Regions from separate parts of the Providencia sp. UF-224 genome, predicted to be linked through region 1. Evidence: predicted binding sites of a transcription regulator. Region 1 holds the regulator's gene; each other region holds the start of a gene.
The links. Region 1 encodes CRP, which controls carbon source genes, mostly activating them, when cyclic AMP is high. Its sites were predicted from a motif close to ATGTGANNNNNNTCACAT; they were not measured.

Region 1 (4,273 bases):
ACCCCTTGGGAATCGTTGCCAGAAAAAACGGATGTGCTGTTTTATGAAGGCTTACACGGTGGGATAGTGACACCTGAGCACAATGTTGCGCAACATGTTGATTTACTTGTCGGTGTTGTGCCTATCGTGAACTTAGAGTGGATACAAAAGCTTATCCGTGACACCACTGAGCGCGGGCACTCCCGAGAAGCGGTAATGGATTCAGTGGTACGTTCGATGGGGGATTACATTAACTACATCACGCCACAATTTTCCCGTACCCATATTAACTTCCAACGCGTACCTACTGTCGATACCTCAAACCCGTTTTCAGCGAAAGCTATTCCTTCACAGGATGAAAGTTTTATTGTTATTCGTTTTCGCGGGCTTGAGCAGATCGATTTTCCCTACCTGCTATCAATGATATCAGGCTCTTTTATCTCTGCGATGAATACTATTGTCGTGCCTGGCGGGAAATTAGGTCTCGCGATGGAATTAATTATGACGCCAATAGTCGAAAAACTCATTAGCCAGAAACATAGCTAAATTATTTTTTAATTATTAAACAAGATGCTTACCAATAATTAAGATAAGCATCTTTAAATTCAAATATATTAATAATAATTAAATTTATTTTTAATTTTTTATTTCAAAGCTATGGGTCACTTCGACAGTTTTTTCCAACATCAACGCGACCGAACAATATTTTTCAGCCGAAAGTTGAACGGCACGTTCAACGGCTTTATCCGTTAATTCATTCCCTGTTACAATAAAATGCAGATGGATTTTAACGAAATAACGTGGCGCCTCTTCACGGCGCTGAGAGGTTAATTTCACTTCACAGTCGGTAATATCATTACGGCCTTTTTGTAAGATGGATACCACGTCAATTGCGCTACAGCCACCCGCAGCCATTAATACCATCTCCATTGGGCTTGGTGCTTTATCGCCTGCGTTACCGTCCATCATCACTTGGTGGCCTGACGCTGACTCACCTAAAAAAGAGAGTCCTTCTACCCATTTAACTCTTGCTTCCATTTTATTCCCCTTGAAATGAAATCGATTTAAAGGCTACATTGTTCCATAGATATAATGAATGTTATATCAGCTTTATTCTGCTGAAGCGATACAGGGAAGACTTTCTGTATTGGATATGCTACAAACAATACTTAGTTGATAGGATTAAGATCAAAACTCAACGTTGTATTTGATTATATTATAGTGTTGATATCAGTTTGTTTACCCTAACCATGAAAAGCGATTGATGCAATGTTGCTCTTCCTGTTATTTAGGGTATATAAGACAAATTAATATGCTAAGCTAGTGACTTTAAAGCCAGCCTTTCTGGTACGCTTTCCGGATGGCTGCAATAACATACAGAGGATAACGCTAATGGTTCTCGGCAAGCCACAAACAGACCCTACTCTTGAATGGTTTTTGTCACACTGCCATATTCATAAGTATCCATCCAAGAGCACACTGATCCATCAGGGTGAGAAAGCAGAAACCCTTTACTACATCGTTAAAGGTTCAGTGGCTGTTTTAATCAAAGATGAAGAAGGCAAAGAAATGATCCTCTCCTACCTGAATCAGGGGGATTTCATTGGTGAGCTTGGATTATTTGAAGAAGGGCAAGAACGTACTGCGTGGGTTAGAGCAAAAATCGCCTGCGAAGTTGCTGAAATTTCTTACAAAAAATTCCGTCAATTGATTCAGGTTAACCCTGATATCTTAATGCGCCTCTCTGCGCAAATGGCAAGCCGCCTGCAAACCACGTCAGAAAAAGTGGGCAACCTCGCCTTCTTAGACGTAACTGGCCGTATTGCACAAACATTACTGAATCTAGCCAAACAACCTGATGCCATGACGCATCCAGACGGGATGCAAATCAAAATCACCCGTCAGGAAATTGGCCAAATCGTTGGTTGTTCCCGTGAAACTGTCGGCCGTATTTTGAAAATGCTGGAAGATCAAAACTTAATCTCTGCGCATGGTAAAACCATTGTTGTTTACGGTACACGATAATTAACCTTTCGCCTCACTCCCTTGGTGGGGCGCACACTTTCAAATAGCGTTGTATCATCGATATAACGCTATTTTCCCAAAATACGATTATTTTATATATCATTTTTTAATGAGTGTCGTTTCTTTATATTTTCTCTATTTAGCTCTCTATAAAATAATAATTATAATATTAAGTAGGGTTATATTTATGAAAATTACACTTAGCAATTTGTCAGGTCATTCCGATATTTTTAAAAACATTAGTAATTCCGATGATTTTATAAAGAAAATCTTTACTGTTACTGCTTCATCGAGAAAAGAACCATTATCCACTCAGCGGCAATCTAAACCATCACATGCTTGTAGCCTAGAAAGCATTGACTCAGCTTATGAAAGTGATTCAGAAAGTATAAAGGATACTAAATTATTACACTCTGACGAATTTAAGTATAAAGTTAATCAACTGAAAGGTCGATTATATAAGTTTTATGCATCTACTTTTTATAATGAGCAAGATGCCAATTCGCTAATAAAAGAAAATCAGACAATTTTTGAAAATTTCAATCGCGCTGATGAAGAAATGCATGGATATGCCAATTTTTTATATCGGTACGTTAAAATTCCAGGGGTTAATATCAACACTCCAGAAATAAAGGATGAAATCATAAAAAACTATCATCCACCTAAGCAACTAGAAAATAAAAACGGTACTAAAATCCCCTTAATAATTCAAAGAAACACAAAAGAAATTATTAATGTTAATTCCCCATTAGAGCAAGTTAAACAAAAAACAACGCCTTTTTCTCAAAAAAAAATTACATATGTACACTATAGAGTTGCTGACAATATTCAAGAGCATTCTAAATCAACCCCTCTACCTAAAAGCACTTTTGATTTTAAGGGGAATATATTACAAACAAAAACATCCGCATTAAGAACACAATATATCAAGCAACATTACAAACTATCTAACAAATCTACGCCATTAGACCATAAAGAACGAAAACCTCACTTAAATAGGAATGTCACTTCAATTAAAAACTCTGACTTAATAAAAATAAGCAATAGCATTAAAAAAGAAAAAAGACTAACCATGGAAATGAATGCACTTATGAATAACATCGTTGAAATACAAAATCAAATTCACATTAATGATAATTTATTGAACGAATTAAAAAAATAAATCATTCAATAAAGTGTTTTCTTTTTTCATTTAAAACCATCATTAAGGCAATGATTAATTACATCTTATCAACATAACAATGTCATAAGATAAAACCAACATATTGAATAGGTTAATAATTTCAATATTAAGCATGAATATTTAATTAATAAATTACTTTTTAGTATTAATATAGGATATGACTATGAAAACTAATCCCCAGAACAATACCACAACTAGCTCACTATACAAAGAAATTTCATCAACTGGAGCTACAAGAGAAACACCCACTATTATACAAAAAATTAAAAATATAAAAGTAAATAACCCATTCTCATCTTTTCGTTTTAACAAAAAAGAGGTGGAATCAAAGTTTCACATAAACCTAACAGAAAATGAATCACAGGAAAAAGAATTAAATTTATTCCATACATTAAACTCAAACAAAAAAACAATATCCACCCTCGAAAATAAGCTAATAGAAAAATCTTTTAAGATCCCACAATTCATCAAAGATTTAACAAATAAAATAGAAAAATCCATTAATAACTTGTTAGATAAGAATAGTTTTTTTAGTGAAAATCCCGCTACAGATGAAATCATCGAAAAGCAAAATGAAACAATAGGCTACCTTAAACATTACCAAGATTTATTAGACAGAAATGAAAAATTAACAAATAAACAAGAAGAGCTAAAAAACGAAATTGATGATCTGAAATCATCCATAAGATATGAGTCAAAAATAAGAGGAATTTCACACTTAAAAAAAGAAAGTAAATACCTTTCTTCATTAGAAGAAGAAGTATCAAAAGAGATTAACATGGAAGAAAAGAATGAAAAATTGGAAAGTTTAATTAACATGCAAACGACAGTAAAAAATTTACTAACTGGTGAACTAAAAGACATAAAAAATAAAATTCACAATATTACATTGGATAAAAGTGCTCTAGAAAAAAACATTTTAGCTATAAAAAAACCAATAATGAGCGAATTTTTAGTTACTTACGATGAAGACAATACGCCTATATACCATGATGAATCTCACAACTTTGATTTTGATGATGTATTTGAAAAAAAATCGGAAGTAGAAAACACAAAAAACAATGAAAATATTGATAATTTAATATT
Region 2 (4,273 bases), on a different contig from region 1:
CCTTTTAAAACAAATATTTAAAAATTGGATGCTAAATAAGATGAAAGGCATAGGGAGTGCTTTCCCATTTTTTAACCTCTTAGTGTAAAGTTATGTTATTTTTTACTGTTTTCGTGTTAATTGACTTGAAATAGTGTGAAAAAACCTTATTTATAAAGTAAATTCTACGTGATCTTAGTTTTTACCAAGGAATGCAAAAAAATGATGAGAATTGCTTTATTCTTGCTCACGAACTTAGCAGTAATGTTTGTGTTTGGAATAATTTTGAGTTTAACCGGTATTCGTGGAAGTAGCGTTCAAGGCTTGCTGATTATGGCGGGCTTGTTTGGTTTCGGCGGTGCTTTTATTTCATTGCTGATGTCTAAATGGATGGCACTGAAATCGGTGGGGGGGGAAGTTATTGAAAACCCACGTAACCAAACTGAACAGTGGCTAATGACGACGGTACAGCGTCAAGCGCAGCAAGTGGGCATTCAAATGCCACAAGTAGCGATTTACCATGCACCTGATATTAATGCTTTTGCAACAGGGGCTCGCCGTGATGCATCGCTAGTTGCAGTGAGCACTGGGTTACTTGAAAATATGAGCCGCGATGAAGCAGAAGCGGTTATTGCCCATGAAATCAGTCATATCGCCAATGGTGATATGGTGACAATGACGTTACTGCAAGGTGTTGTGAATACCTTTGTTATCTTTATTTCTCGTATCATTGCCCAATTAGCGGCAGGTTTTATGTCAAACAATGATAACGAAAGTGAGAGTAGCAACGGTAACCCAATGGTTTACTTTGCGGTTTCAATGGTATTGGAAATTGTATTTGGTATTTTAGCGAGCATTATTACTATGTGGTTCTCTCGCTACCGTGAATTCCATGCTGATGCAGGCTCTGCAAAATTAGTGGGGCGCGAAAAAATGATCGCGGCACTGCAAAGGCTGAAAACGAGTTATGAACCGCAAGAAGAAGGGCGTTTGATGGCATTTTGTATTAATGGTCGTGGTAAGGCATTCAGTGAATTATTCCTGTCTCACCCACCATTAGACAAACGAATTGAAGCACTTCGCTCAGGCGAATATTTAAAATAGTCTAGAAAGCCACTTCATGTGAAGTGGCTTTTTTATTGTGTATGCATAGGGATAGTAATGAAACTTTCACAGAGTGTCAGTGGTGCACTGAGAACTTTTGCGTATTTTATGACTAGTGGTAGCCACTACATGTTAAGTGATGTTGATTATGTCAAACTATGCGCTGACAACCCCAGTTTAGTTGAGCAAGTGTATGCCATCTTAATCAATACCCTAGAGCTTGATGAAAATGGAGATGTCACTAATTTCAAACATGCGCAAAAACGCGCAACAGACTATATTCGTTGGTATGATGACCACTCATATGTTGTCGAACCGCCCTATGAAGATTGGGAAACTGAGCTGTATTGCATACCCGCGAATTAAAACCAGAATATGAATTTCTAGAAAATCAGCTAAAACTGACTCGTCATTTATTGTTATCACGTAAAAATACCTATTTATTTGATAGCGAGACATTAATATCTTCCACAATAAGCTATATTAACTCTAACTATGGGTAATTTTGCTTGTGTTTAATTTCATATGGGAGCCAATACATGGACATACTTGTTAAAACAATACTCTTCGGTAACTCTTTTCAAACAGAGCCTAACCCTGCGCGACTTATTCCCATTAAATTTGAAATTTACCAATCAAACCAAGGGTTTTACCACCGAATTTACAAAGAAGTCGGGATGTCTGGTGCAAACGTAGGGCAGGTCTTTCGCGTTTGGGCTTTTGAAGAGCAAAAAAGTTGGGATAAGCAAACGAAGAATACAACAGTGGATGAGTACGCGAACTACTGCAATAGCCTGTTTACGCAAGCAGGGCAATAATTAAAAGCAAAAAAAAGCCCCCTTCATAGGGTTTTGAAGGGGGAGCTAAATGAATAAAGAATGGTTTAATTCGTAAATAAAGATAGATGATTTTGATAACAAAAACTTAGTTATTTGTGCAGTTAATCCATTCTTGAATACTTTTGTGCTTTAAATAGCATTTATCGCTAAATAATCTATTGGCGATAGCCAGTTTTAATTTGTTCTAAGATGCTTGTATAGGTTTCTGCTTGTTTTTCGTCTTCCATTTGAGCAACTTCACGTTGCATTTTGATCAAAATTTTACCTGCATCAGCTTGGCCAATTGCTTTAAGCATATGAGTCACTAGATTCTTTAAGCAGGTCACTTCATCGGCAAGTGCTTGGACATCAGGCTCAGTAGGAAAATGGGTTTTCATTAAATCGATCCTTTAAGATAAAAAGTAATTTTATGGATTGTAGCATAGAAAAAATAATATGTGCTTTCAGATAAATAAGATGTATGCAATCGAATATAAAGCATGCAAATTCTGATGCATTTGATTAATGTTTTGGAAATATTGGCCAGTTTTTTGTCGTGATGCTTTTTAGAAAAGATTATTATTGGAGTTTAGTGCTTTGAGGTTGATTATCAATATCAAGAGTGAGCTTTAAAATAGCTAAATAGTTGTGATACAATTCACAAAAATATGGCGTGTAGAGCAATAAAACACCGCTTAATCGTTCAGTTTAGTTCTAAACATATGTTTCCCTTAGGCCATCATCACAAGTCGGTAACCGATTTGTGTCATTAGCTTATGGAAAACTGAAGGCAAGATAAATAATGACACAAGTATCGAGAAAAACCGCTTGGATCCGCGTTTTAGCGCTAGCGGTTGCTGCATTCGTTTTTAATACAACAGAGTTCGTGCCTGTTGCATTATTAAGTGATATTGCGGCCAGTTTTGACATGACGGTAGCGCATACAGGGTTGATGATCACCATATATGCGTGGGTGGTAGCGTTGATGTCATTACCATTAATGTTATTAACCAGTAAAATAGAACGTCGTAAGTTACTGGGATTCTTGTTTGTTATTTTTATTATTAGCCATATTGTTACGGGTTTTGCGTGGAATTTTGACGTGCTAATAATTGGGCGTGTGGGCGTTGCGCTATCTCATGCAGTCTTTTGGTCGATTACTGCTTCTTTGGCTATTCGTGTTGCCCCCGCAGGAAAAAAAGCACAGGCACTGGGGTTACTCGCAACGGGTACCGCATTAGCCACTGTTTTAGGTCTACCAATTGGTCGTGTTATTGGGCAGTTTTTAGGCTGGCGGGTGACTTTCTTGTGTATAGGTGTTGTGGCGCTATTCACAATGGTTGCACTGATCCGTTTCCTACCACGCTTACCAAGTGAACATTCAGGTTCATTGAAAAGCCTCCCTGTATTATTTAAGCGCCCTGCGTTGGTAGGGATGTTTGCTTTAACTGTGTTAGTGGTGACAGCACACTTTGCAGCATACAGCTATATTGAGCCTTTTGTCCGCGATGTAGCACATCAAAGCCAAAACTTTGCGACGGTATTACTGCTTATTTTTGGCGCAGCAGGTATTATTGGTAGCGTTATTTTTAGCCGCTATAGTACAAAACTTTCATTAATATTCTTGCCATCCGCGATAGCGTTAATGACGCTATGCCTGTTGTTGCTGTTGCCTATGGGGGGCAATGCCTGGTCACTGATTATCTTGTCCGTGTTCTGGGGAATTGCGATGATGTGCATTAGTTTAGGCATGCAGGTGAAAGTGATTGATTTGGCACCGGATGCAACGGATTTAGCCATGGCTATCTTCTCGGGTATCTTTAATATTGGGATCGGTGGCGGGGCGTTGCTAGGTAACCAAGTGATTGTGCATATGGGTATGACGCGAATTGGTTATGTAGGTGCGGTTATTGGCGCAATAGCATTTATTTTGTGTCTCTATTTATTCAGACGTTATAGCCAAACATTGAGTGATAAACTGACTCCAGCCGCACAACATTAATACGTTAAATTAATTGCCTGTTAAATAAGCTCTGTAGTGCTTTTAAAGCATACGGAGCTTTTTTCTGTTTTATCGCTATATTTTATTTTTTAATACAACAATAAGGAACAACAATGAAAGGGTTAAGTTTTCTTTTGATGTCTATTATTGCAGAAGTAATTGCAACCACTACATTAAAAGCTTCTGATGGGTTTAGCCGCTTTTGGCCGTCATTAATCGTCATTATTGGTTATGGTGTTTCTTTCTGGGGATTATCACAGGTAGTGAAAGTGATGCCACTGGGGATAGCTTATGCTATTTGGTCTGGTTTAGGGATCGTATTAGTTTCAGTCGCTGCAATTTATATTTATAACCAAAAACTCGATTTACC
Region 3 (4,273 bases), on a different contig from region 1:
CACACCTCAAAATATTAGGACAGGCAGGCTTTTTAATACCGACAAGAATAGGTAAATACACCTATTTCAAGAGAAATGAGTTAGCATTAAATGCATTTTCCGAACTTATTCAAGAATTGTAATCAGATCACAATGAAATAAAAGGTAGAGTTACCTACCTTTTACTGTGTATTTGGCTATTGAATTAACCAAATAATTTTGACTTCAACAGATTCATGCCAATAGAAGCAAGGTCAAGGCTCTCTGGAAGTTCACCATTTGGTGTTGCACTATCAACCAGTTGAGGGAGATATTTAGCAACTAAATCTGACGTTGATTGTGTATCTAAACCCACTGATTGCGCGAGCTCTTGAATATTAACGTTACCAAAAATTTGCATTAATTGGCTTCCATCAATCGGTAAATTTGCCCCTTCGCTAATCCACGAAGTAATAATGCCACCTAAGCCTTGCTCGTTAAATTTATCAACGACACCAGACAGACCACCTTGGTTTTCAATCCACTTAATAACGGATTGAAACTGTTGCATTTTATCGCCTGCAACCATGCCTAACATTTGATCTAATAGCCCCATTTTTGACTCCTAGGTAACATACCAATTGATGCTCTCATTCATAGTATGGAGCATTATTCGAAAAATTGTAGGTCGCTATTTTGATCAATTTATTTTTCAGGTCAATGAAAATGAGGCATTGTCGATAACTAAATGTATAAAAACATAATTTAAATGTTTTGAATGGAAGCTATTAGTCCAAAATTATCAGGTAACTTATCAGTAAGAGGGCAGATTAAGTTCTCTTTAATACATTTTCGATAATCGCCTACATTCATCTATACTGATTGCATCTTAGCCCGAGTTTGGCTGTAAGGTGTATTTAATGTGATCAAAATCACGTTTTATTGAAAATAAAATGATGATGTTTTCATTAAAAGAGATACTCATCACTAAATTGACCTGTGCTTATCGCTATATTAATAGCAGCTAATTAATTCAATGATGCCATTGTGTAAAGGAGTTTGATATGTCTGACGTTTTCCACTTAGGTTTAAAGAAAAGTGACTTACAGGGTGCAACCGTAGCGATTGTTCCTGGGGATCCTAACCGTGTTGAAAAAATTGCACGTCTGATGGATAACCCTGTGCATCTTGCGTCATTGCGTGAATATACCTCTTGGCGTGGTGAGCTCGACGGTAAAGCCGTCATTATTTGCTCAACGGGTATTGGTGGTCCATCTACCTCTATTGCAGTTGAAGAGTTAGCACAATTAGGGATCCGTACTTTCCTACGTATTGGTACAACAGGTGCAATCCAAGAAGATATTAATGTGGGTGATGTATTAGTCACTACAGGTGCAGTACGTTTAGATGGTGCGAGCCAGCACTTTGCACCACTTGAATACCCAGCTGTGGCTGATTTTGACTGTACTAATGCATTATTTGCTGCGGCAAAAGATGCGGGTGCAACGGTTCATGTGGGTGTGACAGCATCTTCAGATACCTTCTACCCAGGTCAAGAGCGCTATGATACCTATACTGGCCGTGTTATGCGCCATTTCAGAGGCTCAATGAAAGAGTGGCAAGATATGGGCGTCATGAACTATGAAATGGAATCAGCAACGTTACTGACCATGTGCTCAAGCAGTAAAGGTCTACGTGCAGGCATGGTTGCAGGAGTTATTGTTAACCGTACACAACAAGAAATTCCAAATGAAACATTACTGAAGAAAACAGAAGGTAATGTGCTAAGTATTGTTGTTGAAGCAGCACGTCGCTTATCGTAGTCAATGATTTACTGGCTCGCCTATTTAAAAATTCACTCGGTTGTGGAAAGACAATAGGCGGGCTTAGTCTCGCTTCTAAGTTATTCACTCTAGATATAACCCCGTCAAATTTTTAACAATTTGTAATGAATTTCCAGAAAATATCCTGATCCTCTTATGCGTTAGATCTGTTATTGTCATAAAAACAATTATCAATATTATGTGCCCTTTAATCGTTTGGGTTGCATCTTTTTTATTCGCAACTTGAACGTGTGCTGTGGGCAAAAGGAATGATTATGTCAACAACACCTTATCTTCACCCCTCCGTCCTTCCACTCAAAGGTGGTATTAACTTCCGTGATTTAGGCGGGAAAAAGCTATCAAATGGCAATAAAATCAAGCCAGGCGTGCTGTTTCGCTCTGGGGCATTAGACCGCTTAACGCAAGATGATGAAACTGTTTTACAATCACAAAATCTTTTTCAAATCATTGATTATCGCGATGAAGTTGAAATTATTGCTAAGCCGGATGTGGTGTGGCAAGGGGCGCATTATGTCCATGCTCCAGCAAATCCATTAGCAAAAGAAGTTACCGCAAACTTAGATAAACTCACGCCAGAGATATTAGAACAGTTTGACCCACAAGCCTTTATGTTCCGTTTGTATGAATTATTACCACTGAACAACCCTGCATACCATCAGCTGGTGAGTATGCTACAACAACCAGAAAAAGGCGGGATTGTTCAGCACTGTGCAGTCGGGAAAGACCGTACTGGTGTCGGTTCGGCGCTGGTTTTATTTGCGTTAGGTGCTGACCTAGACACAGTAATGGAAGACTATTTACTCACTAACGAAACATTAGCGCCTTATCGTAAGCACCTACTTGAAGAACACGCAAAAACTATGAGTGAAAGTGTGGTGAAAAAGTTTGAGTATGTGTATTCAGTTCGTGAAGAGTTCTTACAAACAGCTCTAAAAAGTATTGAAAAACAATATGGTAATGTGGATAAGTGGTTGGAAGCTGATTTTGGCCTAGGCTTAAAACAGCGTGAAGAATTACAGCAACACTTCCTCGAATAATATGCACTAATTTTGCTGAGGCTGTGTAACTAAGGATTTTGTCACATAGCCAAGCTGAATTTATTGTTTTGTTTAATCTTGATTTATCAGTTTTTCGCTACTGTAATACATCAAACCATTGATGAAAGGAATGTGCTGTGACGCTCAATGAAATAGTGACCGTTGTGACGGACTTTACTCGCGAACATGAAGTATGGGCGCTACCAATTATTTTCTTTCTTGCATTTGGTGAATCTCTCGCTTTTCTATCACTCCTTTTACCTGCAACGGTGATTTTGCTCGCGCTTGGGGCTTTAATTGGCGAGAGTAATATCGTCTTCTGGCCTATTTGGCTAGCCGCTGCATTAGGCGCCTTCTTTGGTGACTGGCTTTCTTATTGGTTTGGTTTCCATTACAAAGAAAATGTTCGCAAGATGTGGCCAATTTCCCGTAACCCGCAGATGATTGATAAAGGGCAACGGTTTTTTGATCGTTGGGGTATTTGGGGAATTTTCTTTGGACGTTTTTTTGGGCCATTAAGAGCTGTTGTGCCTTTGGTCGCAGGGATTTGTGCGATGCCACAACGGCATTTCCAGCTTGCCAACATTGCTTCTGCGATGATCTGGGCATTTGGCATCCTTGCGCCGGGTGCGCTAGGCCTTAAATGGTTTGCGAGCTGGATAGGCTAAGCTTGCGAAGCGGCTCGCAAATAAACGGCTGTAAACGAAATTACCTCTGGACACTTATACAGTATCCCATTACCTTACACTAGATTTTGTAAAGTAAGGATTTAATCGTGGATACCTCTCTTTTATATGCTGTTATTGGTGCGTTGAGTGGCATTTTGGTCGGTGGTTTAGTGACGTGGTTTTCTATTGCCCAAAAAATTACGCATAAAGATCAAGAACTGCAACAGGCTTACCGTCAACTTGCAGCCAGCGATGAAAAAAATGTGCATCTTGCTCAGTGGAAAGAGGAGTATGACAGGCTTGATCAAGAGCTTCGTACACAACGTGATATTAATCGAGAGCAAGAGGCTGAATTACGTGAAGTCATCACTCGATTAGAGCAAAATCAACTCGCTAATGAAGAAAAACAGCGCATTTTACAGAACAGCGAGCAGCGCTTAACGACTCAGTTTGAAAACTTAGCGAATCGTATTTTTGAGCAAAATGAACGTCGAGCCTCAGAACAGCAGCAAAAAAGCTTATTAGCCATGTTATCGCCATTTCGTGAACAATTAGACGGCTTTCGCCAACAAGTTCAACAAAGCTTTGGTGAAGAAGCAAAAGAAAGGCATACACTAGCTTATGAAATTAGGCAGTTGCAGCAACTCAACAATCAGATGACCAAAGAGGCCGTTAACCTAACGCGTGCGCTAAAAGGGGATAACAAAATACAGGGTAATTGGGGGGAAACTATCCTAACCCGTATCTTAGAAGTTTCTGGTTTGCG

Region 2: AC4IFO_RS19350 (sugar transporter) is a predicted target of CRP. The motif match lies at 2,548-2,565, and genes of this name have one in related genera.
Region 3: udp (uridine phosphorylase) is a predicted target of CRP. The motif match lies at 879-896, and genes of this name have one in related genera.

The regions. Positions count from the first base shown of each region.
Region 1 covers NZ_JBSICC010000014.1:23,353-27,625, forward strand. The annotation lists gene AC4IFO_RS14155 (phosphoribulokinase) at 1-525, shown strand, start outside; gene AC4IFO_RS14160 (OsmC family protein) at 616-1,017, opposite strand; gene crp (cAMP-activated global transcriptional regulator CRP) at 1,372-2,004, shown strand; gene AC4IFO_RS14170 (hypothetical protein) at 2,192-3,166, shown strand; gene AC4IFO_RS14175 (hypothetical protein) at 3,351-4,273, shown strand, end outside.
Region 2 covers NZ_JBSICC010000029.1:43,335-47,607, reverse strand. The annotation lists gene htpX (protease HtpX) at 202-1,083, shown strand; gene AC4IFO_RS19365 (DUF7677 family protein) at 1,141-1,449, shown strand; gene AC4IFO_RS19360 (hypothetical protein) at 1,623-1,901, shown strand; gene AC4IFO_RS19355 (DUF2594 family protein) at 2,078-2,299, opposite strand; gene AC4IFO_RS19350 (sugar transporter) at 2,704-3,903, shown strand; gene AC4IFO_RS19345 (DMT family transporter) at 4,017-4,273, shown strand, end outside.
Region 3 covers NZ_JBSICC010000028.1:27,208-31,480, forward strand. The annotation lists gene AC4IFO_RS19040 (ArsR/SmtB family transcription factor) at 1-122, shown strand, start outside; gene AC4IFO_RS19045 (YidB family protein) at 185-574, opposite strand; gene udp (uridine phosphorylase) at 1,023-1,781, shown strand; gene AC4IFO_RS19055 (tyrosine-protein phosphatase) at 2,057-2,839, shown strand; gene AC4IFO_RS19060 (DedA family protein) at 2,977-3,507, shown strand; gene rmuC (DNA recombination protein RmuC) at 3,615-4,273, shown strand, end outside.